3 regions of the Planococcus antarcticus DSM 14505 genome follow, and region 2 is predicted to be linked to each of the others. Evidence: riboswitches for the same ligand, from Rfam matches in the RefSeq annotation. Region 2 holds a riboswitch; each other region holds the start of a gene.
The links. A riboswitch is a leader RNA that binds a small molecule or an ion and turns the genes downstream of it on or off. The one in region 2 is predicted to bind S-adenosylmethionine.
Positions count from the first base shown of each region.

Region 1: it holds a riboswitch for S-adenosylmethionine, as region 2 does, so the genes downstream of both, BBH88_RS03230 (bifunctional homocysteine S-methyltransferase/methylenetetrahydrofolate reductase) here and mmuM (homocysteine S-methyltransferase) in region 2, are expected to answer to the same signal.
Region 3: it holds a riboswitch for S-adenosylmethionine, as region 2 does, so the genes downstream of both, metK (methionine adenosyltransferase) here and mmuM (homocysteine S-methyltransferase) in region 2, are expected to answer to the same signal.

Region 1 covers NZ_CP016534.2:620,067-623,434, forward strand. The annotation lists gene BBH88_RS03225 (ISL3 family transposase) at 1-1,169, opposite strand, end outside; SAM riboswitch class I at 1,492-1,596, shown strand; gene BBH88_RS03230 (bifunctional homocysteine S-methyltransferase/methylenetetrahydrofolate reductase) at 1,668-3,368, shown strand, end outside.
Region 2 covers NZ_CP016534.2:3,680,535-3,683,902, forward strand. The annotation lists partial or broken gene BBH88_RS18050 (mannitol dehydrogenase family protein) at 1-105, opposite strand, end outside; gene BBH88_RS18055 (nucleotidyltransferase domain-containing protein) at 203-988, opposite strand; gene mmuM (homocysteine S-methyltransferase) at 1,191-1,988, opposite strand; SAM riboswitch class I at 2,280-2,384, opposite strand; gene solA (N-methyl-L-tryptophan oxidase) at 2,603-3,368, shown strand, end outside.
Region 3 covers NZ_CP016534.2:1,302,020-1,305,387, forward strand. The annotation lists gene pckA (phosphoenolpyruvate carboxykinase (ATP)) at 1-1,266, opposite strand, end outside; SAM riboswitch class I at 1,591-1,703, shown strand; gene metK (methionine adenosyltransferase) at 2,084-3,280, shown strand; gene BBH88_RS06565 (gamma carbonic anhydrase) at 3,341-3,368, opposite strand, start outside.

The sequences.
Region 1 (3,368 bases), 710 kb from region 2:
GTGAAGTAATGTCGACGCTGCAGGGCCTTGATTTTGTTGTTCCGTCCTTCCACCGCCGCATTCGTGAAGCGGAGATGGTGGTAATTACAGATTTCTTTCCGCCAGTTTTTCATGGTTTTCAGGCAATTCTGTACAGCGAAATGTTCGATTTGTTCCCCTTGTTCCAGCCATCGTGCATATCCTTTTTCAGCCAAAGAATGACTGGCACTGCAGTCGTACCAAGTGATAAATGCTTCTTTCCATTCGTAGACTTTCCGTAAAACCTCTGAATACTGAAGGAATTGGCTAACCAATTTGTTTTCCTTTTCGGACAGTTGATCCGCCCGTTTCCCGAGGATTCGGTGATGCTGCTTCAATTGATGACGGGCGCGGGAAGCAAGCTCTTTCTCGACCCGTTTCCGAACCACTTGCAGCGCTTCCGTTACGTAGCGATTGACGTGAAACCGATCGGCAATCCGGATCGCCGACGGATACAGTTCCTTGATGAACGTGTGGTAGCCTGTTGCCAGATCCATGACGACGGCCGCCGGTTGAAGGTCGCGCCATTTCGGATTCACTTGGTCATAAGCCCGCAGTTCATCCAGTCTTCGACCCGGAATGATGTCCAGGAACGTTCCGCCGCGCAAATCATGAATCCCGGTATTATACGTATGGCCTTTCCGAATTGCGAAATCATCGATGCCCAAAACCAACTGGCTGCTGTTTAGAGCCTGTTCCTGGCAAGTGCCCTGGACATGTGCACTTTCCGTTTCCATCCATTGTTTGAACACACGTTCCACGGTCGTAGCCGGTGTTTGTGTCTGTTTCGCTGCGTGGGTCACGGTTGCGCCGATCACCTGACGCGGGAGAGAAGCTTCAAACTGTTTTGTATACCGTCTCCCAGGCGCGACGCACCCATATTGCCAGACAAATGAAACGTCGCACTGTTTACACATCAACCGGATGGCCGGAAGAAAGAGAAAGACACGGCAGCCAAAAGCAGAAAGATGGCGTACTTTCCGCTGATAAGCACAGCCTTTCCGGATGACCTCTGTTCCCTGGCATTGCGGACACGCTTGGAGGCGGTCGGTCGGCTGGACCTGAATCCAAACGTCGGCCTCCACTTTTTGGACTTCTGAAACCGAAAGTTCTTTTATATTAAGAAGAAAATTGGTAAAATGAGTGTGCATCTGTATACCTCTTTCGTTGTTGGGTGGTACTTTCAACTATAGAGGATACAGGTGTTTTTTTGTATCGTTTTTCACGTCAAGAACAGACTTTGGTGTTGAGCCAAAAAAAATAGAAGTTAAAATATAGGAAAGTCAAAGAGAATTTTTCCGCGTAGCTTTTCATTAGGAGCCGCGTTCCAACAAACATCTAGGAGCTGCTTTTTGTTTCGACTGGTACATCGTGAAATAAATAACAGAAAATTCATTGTTTATTGTTATATTCCCTTGACCTGCTCAACAGATACGGTTACCATACGTAGAACACTTAAAATTGAATAGTGAATTCTTATCGAGAGAAGTTGAGGGACTGGCCCTGTGACGCTTCAGCAACCAGCCGAAAGGTCAGGTGCTAAATCCAGCAGGCAAGAAATTGTCTGGCAGATGAAAAGGAACGAGTTTGATATCGTAAAGCCTTCTTTTTCACGGAGGCTTTTTTTGTATATATAGGGGGGTGAGTAGATGGGCTTATTGGATGAACTGAAGACTAAAATTTTAACGGCGGACGGTGGCATGGGAACCTTGCTGTATTCTTACGGAATCGAGTATTGCAACGAGGAATTGAATTTGCAACGCCCCGAAATCATCGAGAAGATCCATCAAGATTACATTACAGCCGGAGCAGATATCATCCAAACGAATACTTACGGAGCGAACGCATTCAAACTTGCCCGTTACGGACTAGAAGAGCAAGTCGCAGACATCAACAAAGCTGCTATTGAAATCGCTAAACGCGCAGCGGCACCGGGTGGTCAATTTGTCTTTGGAACGATCGGCGGCATCCGAGGAATTCGTAAAAGTGACGCTACCTTGCAGGAAATCATTGCGATGGTTGACCAGCAAGCCAGTCATTTGCTTGCCGGAAACCCAGACGGATTGTTACTGGAAACCTATTACGATTTTGAAGAGTTGGCGGCAACCGTTAAACAGTTGAAAGGCATCACAGACACGCCATTAATTGCACAAGTATCGATGCATGACCCAGGCATCCTGCAAAATGGCATGTCTTTGAATGATGCCTTGCATCAATTGGAGGCACTCGGAGCCGATATTGTCGGAGTCAATTGCCGTCTTGGGCCACACCACACCATCCAAGCTTTTGAAGAAGTCACTTTGCCTGAAACAGCTTTTCTTTCTGCCTACCCAAATGCCAGCTTGCTGGATGTGGAAGATGGCCGGATCGTCTATGAATCGGAAGCAGATTATTTCGGACGCGCTGCTTTGCTATTGAGAGAAGAAGGCGTTCGTTTGATCGGCGGTTGCTGTGGCACAACACCGAAGCACATCGAAGCGGTGAAAAAGCATCTCGGCAATTTGCCACCAATCTTCCATAAAGAAGTAACAGCCAGAAAACCGATTGTCATCCGTGAAGCGGAAGCGTTGGAGGTTAAGCCGCTCCACGAAAAAGCAAAAACGGAACGAACCATCATTGTGGAATTGGATACGCCACGCCATTTGGACATCACTAAATTTATGGAAGGATCTGTTGCTTTAAACGAAGCAGGAGTCGATGCCGTGACCATGGCGGACAATTCGCTGGCGTCGCCGCGCATCAGCAATATGGCAATGGGCTCAATCCTCAAGCATACGGAAAACATTCGACCGCTAGCCCATATCACTTGTCGCGATCGTAACCTGATTGGCCTGCAATCGCATTTGATGGGGCTTGATGCGCTCGGTATGCATGATATACTCGCCGTGACGGGCGATCCGACCAAAGTCGGTGATTTCCCGGGAGCGACCAGCGTCTATGACGTATCGAGTATGGAATTAATCCAATTGATTAAAAAGCTAAATGAAGGTATTTCATTTTCCGGCAAGCCGCTGCGGAAAAAAGCCAACTTCTCGGTCGCTGCGGCATTCAATCCGAATGTCCGTGTACTAGACCGGGCAGTTGCAAGGCTTGAAAAGAAAATCGAAAGCGGTGCGGATTATTTTATCTCGCAGCCGGTTTATACCAAAGAAAAAATCATCGAAATCCACGAAGCGACCAAACATCTGGAAACACCGATTTTCATTGGTGTGATGCCGTTGACCAGTATTCGCAGTGCGGAATTCCTGCACAACGAAGTGCCGGGCATCAAGCTGTCGGACGATGCGCTCGAACGCATGCGTACGTGCGGCGAAGACAAAGACCGCGCAACAGTGGAAGGCATCCAAATC
Region 2 (3,368 bases):
CTTTTCATCAGCTAACGTTTCGTCGATTGTCGATTTTCCTGCAAGATACCCAAGATATGCAATCACGGCATGACCCGTGTTCACTGTAAATAATTTGCGTTCAATGTCGATTATGTTAAGGCTCTCCCGATTACAGACAACTACATTTCAATAGATTTTCTTCAATCATTAACAATTACACAATCCTGCGAAAACCAGCGTGTCATTTCCAGGTTTGCTGCAATGTATCTCTAAATAATTCGTCTAGCATTTCTGTTGGATCCTCTACTTCGACTTTGAGTGTTTTTGTATACTCCTCCAGCCGTTCCATTTCACTTTCCAGAAAGTCGTTAATCACGCTAATGCGTGCTTCGAGATCCATTTCGTCGCCTGCCAGCTTGCGTTTTAAAAGATGCTGAACTTCATTTTTCAAATCACCTGCTGGAACGATATCTTCCATTAATTCATTAAAGCTGATGGGTGGTGTCGTATGGTATTTTTCAATCCAGTTGCACGCCAATATCGGTCGCAGCACATAAAAATATTTTTTAATTTTTACATTTGGACCTTGCAGGTATTCACGGTAATTATTTTTTGCCATATTCAAGTAATGGTACAACATCGAATTTGGATAAAATACATTCGACTCCAAGGAGCGTATATGATCAACAAAAGAATCTTTTTGATAATAAATGATCCCGCTTCTTAACCATTCCAAAAGCGGTGGATTGCTTTTTCTGAAAAGGCGCAGCGCTTTTGTAAGCTCCCAGCCGCTGATGTCCAATAAATCATTAATCGGTTCTTCAATCACATCCCTCTTCGCTGCACTTCCCTGTGGATCGATTGAGAGATACCATGCCGGCGAATGAACATAAATAAATCGAACATCGTAATCACTGTCTTTTGAAGGAAAGCCCCATGCTCTGCTTCCGGATTCAACCGCATATAAAATTTTCACGTTAAATTTCTCTTCTATCCCTTTTAATTTCTGTTGAATAATTTCATTCATGTACATTCCCCCTTTTATGAGCTTCTAAGAACTAATTTTACCGTTTATTAGGATCAATTGAAAACTTGATAAGGGAATAATCCATCAAGATCGCGACTCGGCTGGTGACAACAGTTATTTGCGGCAAATTCTCCTTATGCATACATTAAATAATAAGAGGAATCAGGCTCTCCACACGGCTGCCTGATCCCTTAAAACCATTTTATTTACGAGCCCAAGCGGCAATGCCTGCAATGTCCTCAGGTGTTGTTCTGCAGCATCCTCCAATGATTTGAGCACCCGCTTCATACCAGCGTTGTGTGCTCGGGGTAAACTGATTTTCTGAAGAACCTTCTCCCCATGTTTTGCTGGTCGGGTCGTATTCTTCTCCTGAGTTCGGATAAACAATGATTGGTTTGGCCGTTTGGCTCTTCACTTCGGTCATCAGCGACTCAATAATATGAGGTGCTGAACAATTGATGCCGATTGCTTTGGCTTCTGCCAAGCAAGGAATGGTTTCACACGCTAATATGTCTGCTCCCGCATCAACTAATACACGAATCCGCTCTTTATGGAAGGCAATCAGTTCATCTTCACTTAACGAATAATCGCCGCGATATTCAGAGCCATCCGACAGAAAAGCACCGTATGGACCGACAGAGGCAGCAACCAATGGTTTTGGTCTATTCGACTGATTATCCAACTCTGTCCAAAATTCGTCACGGGCCTCTGAAGCAATTTGTACAGATTTTTGGATCAAGCCGATTGCCTCTTCCTCCGTCAGCCCCCTTTCTTTGTATCCTTCAATCGTCGCCTGGTAGCTCGCAGTGATCGCACAATCTGCACCTGCCTGGAAATAATCTACGTGAACTTTCTTGATCAATTCCGGATTTCCCATTAATATTTTCGCTGACCATAAACGGTCATTTAAATTGCAGCCGTAATTTTCGAGCTCTGTAGCCATTGCTCCATCAACAATGACGTTAGGGAAGTTGTTCAAATTTTCTTCAATTGGGTTCATTCCTAAACATCCTTTCTAAATCCTGGATCGTTTCTCCAGCTGCAAATTATTTCTGGTTGCTATGCTTACACTTTGTTTGGACAGAGAGTCGTAAGTCAATTTAATGGTAAAAAAGCAATGACGTATTTTTTTTGTTAAATGAACAAAAGAAAAGCTCTACGCTATGTCTACCTTTTCTAAATTTGTTCATATCATAGCAAATCTCCACTCTTTCAAACGAGTAAATAATCAACATAATTTACCTTTATGCATAAAAAAAGCTCTTCCAATAGGAAAGAAGGGCTAGTCGAATTCTTATCTCTCAGAATAAAACACTTTGAAGGAATTAACACTTCTCATAAAAGTGATGAATACTGGACGTCACAGGGCATGCCCCTCAGTCTATCTTGATAAGTTATTTAGTTTTTTGAATATTAACGATAGTATGGGACATAGCCTCTCTTGTCAAACTCATTTTTCTTAAAATTTAGTTTTATACAAAATAATACTTGTCAAAAACCAAGGATCGCAGTTAGAATCAGTCTACATATTGATATGAAATGCTTATAAAAAATCACCATAAGTAAAACGCACAAAGAAACGGATTGATCAGAGCGAGGATCGGAGCGAAAGAAATGACAAAAGAAGCTATTTTTGATGTCGCGATAATTGGCGCCGGAACAATGGGAATGGCTGCCGGCGCCTTTTTGGCCCAACAAAAAGTAAAGACGGTATTGATTGATGCCTTCGATCCACCACACATTAATGGCAGCCATCATGGGGATACCCGCTTAATCCGGCATGCTTACGGCGAAGGCAGACAATATGTTCCGTTAGTGAAGCGCGCCCAGCAATTGTGGGAGGAGCTAGAACAGCAAACAGGCTCCAAAATTTTCGAAAAAACCGGTGTTATCTGCCTTGGTCCAAAAGATTCCCTTTTTCTTCAGGAAATGATTGCGGCTGCTCAAAAGTATAACCTGCCGTTAGAGATACTTAGCAACAATGAAATCAAAGAAAGATGGCCTGGATTTTCTGTACCAGATCATTTTATCGGTTGCTTTGAGGCCGAATCGGGTATCATTTACAGTGAGAATGCCATTCGGGCCTATAAAGAAAAGGCCCTTGCACATGGAGCACATCTGGTGACTCATACACCTGTTCAGCACATTGATCTGAATGACGAAAAGGGTGTAAAAATCACGACCGCTAACACGATATTTTATGCAAAAAAAGTAATCGTCACGGCGGGAGCATGGGCAGCAAAACTGTTGCCGGACTTAGATCTGCCAATTCAGCCGACCCGCAAAGTCTTTGGCTGGTTTGAAGCGCCTTCCGAGCTTTATGATGCCATTAACTTTCCATCTTTTTTTGTAGAAGATCAGGATAAAAAGTTTTATGGCT
Region 3 (3,368 bases), 1.4 Mb from region 2:
GAAAACTTGAACACCATGCTCATCGATTTTTTTGCCAAGCATTTCTGCGTACACCGTTGCGTGTAATGGCAAGAAAGGTGAACCAAAGCAAGTTGAGAATGTAGCTTCAGGTATTGTGATTCCGCGTTCTGTACCAGCTAATTTCGAAGTGTAACCACTTAGGAAATGGTACATAGCTTGTTCTTTTGTTAATTTACTGATTGGAGGTAATACGCCAAATGCATCAGCTGTTAAGAAGACAATTGTTTTTGGGTGCCCTGCTACTGAAGGGTCCACGATATTGTCGATGGCTTGCATTGCGTAAGCTGCACGAGTGTTTTCAGTTAATGATCCATCATTGTAGTCGGGAATACGTGTATCAGGATCTACAACAACGTTTTCAAGAACCGAGCCAAAACGAATCGCGTCGTAAATTTGTGGTTCGTTTTCACGGGACAGGTTGATGGTTTTTGCATAGCATCCGCCTTCAATATTGAAGACGCCGTTATCGGACCAGCCGTGCTCGTCATCGCCGATTAGCTTGCGGTCTCCGTCAGCCGACAAAGTCGTTTTGCCTGTACCGGACAAGCCGAAGAACAAAGTCACATCGCCGTCCTGGCCAACGTTTGCTGAACAGTGCATCGGAAGAATACCTCGTTCCGGCAATAGGTAGTTCATAATAGAAAAAATTGATTTCTTCATTTCGCCAGCGTACTCAGTTCCGCCGATCAAAATAATGCGTTGTTCCATCGATGCGATAATGAATGTTTCTGAAGCTGTACCATCAACTGCGGGGTCTGCCATGAAAGTAGGGGCATAAACCACAGTAAATTCAGCTTCATGTGCTGCCAATTCCTCAGCCGAAGGACGGATGAACAATTGATGAGCAAACAAGTTATGCCATGCGTATTCATTGATTGTTTGGATCGGCACACGTGATTCGTGGTCTGCTCCTGCAAATCCTTTGAAAACGAAAAGTGCATCTTTTTCTTTTAAATGCTTGATGACTTTGGCGTACAGTTTTTCAAACACTTCGCTGGAAATCGGACGGTTCACATTGCCCCAGTCGACTTTGTTTTTAGAGCTTTCTTCTTCGACCATGTATTTGTCTTTCGGTGAGCGGCCAGTGTATTTTCCTGTTTCCGCTTTTACAGCGCCTTCCCGAGTCAATACCGCTTCCCCGCGGGATGTTGCTGCTTCCACTAGTTGTGGCACTGATAATTGAACATGTACATTTTGGCCAGTTAAAAGATCCTTTAAATCGTTTGCAAAGTTCACTGAAGTCATATATATGTACCTTCCTTTTCTGTTATTCCCATGACGATGGGGAGGATGTATATTCGTTCATTAGTATAACACATTAGGTTTATTAGTCTATACTAATCCACTTCGGAAATCAAAATTATTGAATTGCACCTCTACATGAGGTTGCAAAATCCGGACAAACAGACCATATAAGGGTCATTCAAAATCTTTTTTAGTCGGCTTCCTACACCATCTGACAGCGGTCACCCAAAAAAATTCTCAAAAAAAACTAAAAGAAATAATTTTGTTTGCCAAAAACATTGACATTTTTATGCTACTTCCGTATGATGAAAAATTGAACGGATACTCTTATTCCGAGCTGGTGGAGGGGACAGGCCCTATGAAACCCGGCAACCTGCTGCAACTGCAGTGATGGTGCCCAACCTGAAGCAAGGCGCACAGGCCTTGGATGATAAGAGTGAAAGGTGCTTAAGATGATTTTCCTTTCCTCATGATGAATGAGTGAAAGGATTTTTTTATGTCTATAAGAACATACATTTGTGAGTTTGAGCGAGGCTAGGGAAGCGGCATATTTTGGTCTAGACCCCAGCACCCAGATTCTCGGGATCATAAGCCACTCTGGCTGTGCGACAAAAACACGTTGCTTCGCCAGATCGTCTCATGCCCGTCGAATCTACACGGGCGCTTGCGCTTTTCTTATGGAATGCCCTTAATCCTCGTGTAAAAGGCCACAACGGCTTGAAGTTCAATCCGGATTTTTCTGGAACAAACTTGACATGGGAAACGAGTACCGTATCAATTTCGAGAGCAATCTCGCAGGATATAAGGAGGAACATTTTTGAAAAACCGTCGATTGTTTACATCAGAATCAGTAACAGAAGGACATCCGGATAAAATCTGTGACCAAATATCAGATGCTATTTTAGATGCAATCTTAACCGAGGATCCAAATGCGCGTGTCGCGTGCGAAACAACAGTAACTACAGGGTTGGTTCTGGTAGCCGGAGAAATCACCACTTCCACTTATGTAGATATTCCAAAAGTTGTTCGACAAACCGTAAGAGAAATCGGATACACGCGAGCTAAATATGGTTTTGACTCAGAAACAAGTGCTGTTCTTACAGCGATTGATGAGCAATCACCGGATATTGCTGCAGGTGTCAACGTAGCACTTGAATCACGCGAAGGCCAAATGACAGATAAAGAATTGGATGATATCGGAGCAGGCGACCAAGGGTTGATGTTCGGGTACGCTAACAATGAAACAGAAGAATTGATGCCATTGCCGATTTCGTTGGCGCATAAATTGGCGCGCCGCTTAGCTGAAGTACGCAAAGAAGAAATTCTTCCGTATTTACGTCCAGATGGCAAAACGCAAGTGACCGTTGAGTATGATGAAAACAATAAACCACTTCGCGTGGACACGATTGTTATCTCTACTCAACATCATCCAGAAGTAACTTTGGAGCAAATTCAACGCAATATTAAAGAATATGTCATTAAAGAAGTTGTACCAGCAAAATGGATCGATGAAGAAACCAAGTACTTCATCAACCCAACTGGTCGTTTCGTTATTGGCGGACCTCAAGGAGATGCAGGCTTGACTGGCCGCAAAATCATCGTTGATACATACGGTGGCTATGCACGTCACGGCGGCGGTGCTTTCTCAGGAAAAGACGCGACAAAAGTTGACCGTTCAGCAGCCTACGCTGCTCGTTATGTAGCGAAAAACATCGTAGCAGCTGGTCTTGCAGACAAATGTGAAGTGCAATTGGCGTATGCAATCGGTGTAGCACATCCTGTATCGATCGCTTTTGACACGTTTGGCACTGGTCTTGTCGATGAAGACAAATTAGACGATTTGGTACGCGCGAACTTTGATTTGCGTCCTGCTGGAATCATCAAAATGCTAGATCTTCGTCGCCCGATCTACAAGCAGACTGCAGCTTACGGACATTTTGGCCGTACAGATGTTGATTTGCCTTGGGAACGTACAGACAAAGCAGCGATCTTAAAAGAACAGGCTGGCGTATAAGCTGGCATGTAAAAAAAGGACGACTAGGCAGTAATGCCCGGTCGTCCTTTTTTTAATGCTTTACTCTTTTTGAAACGATTTGTAATAA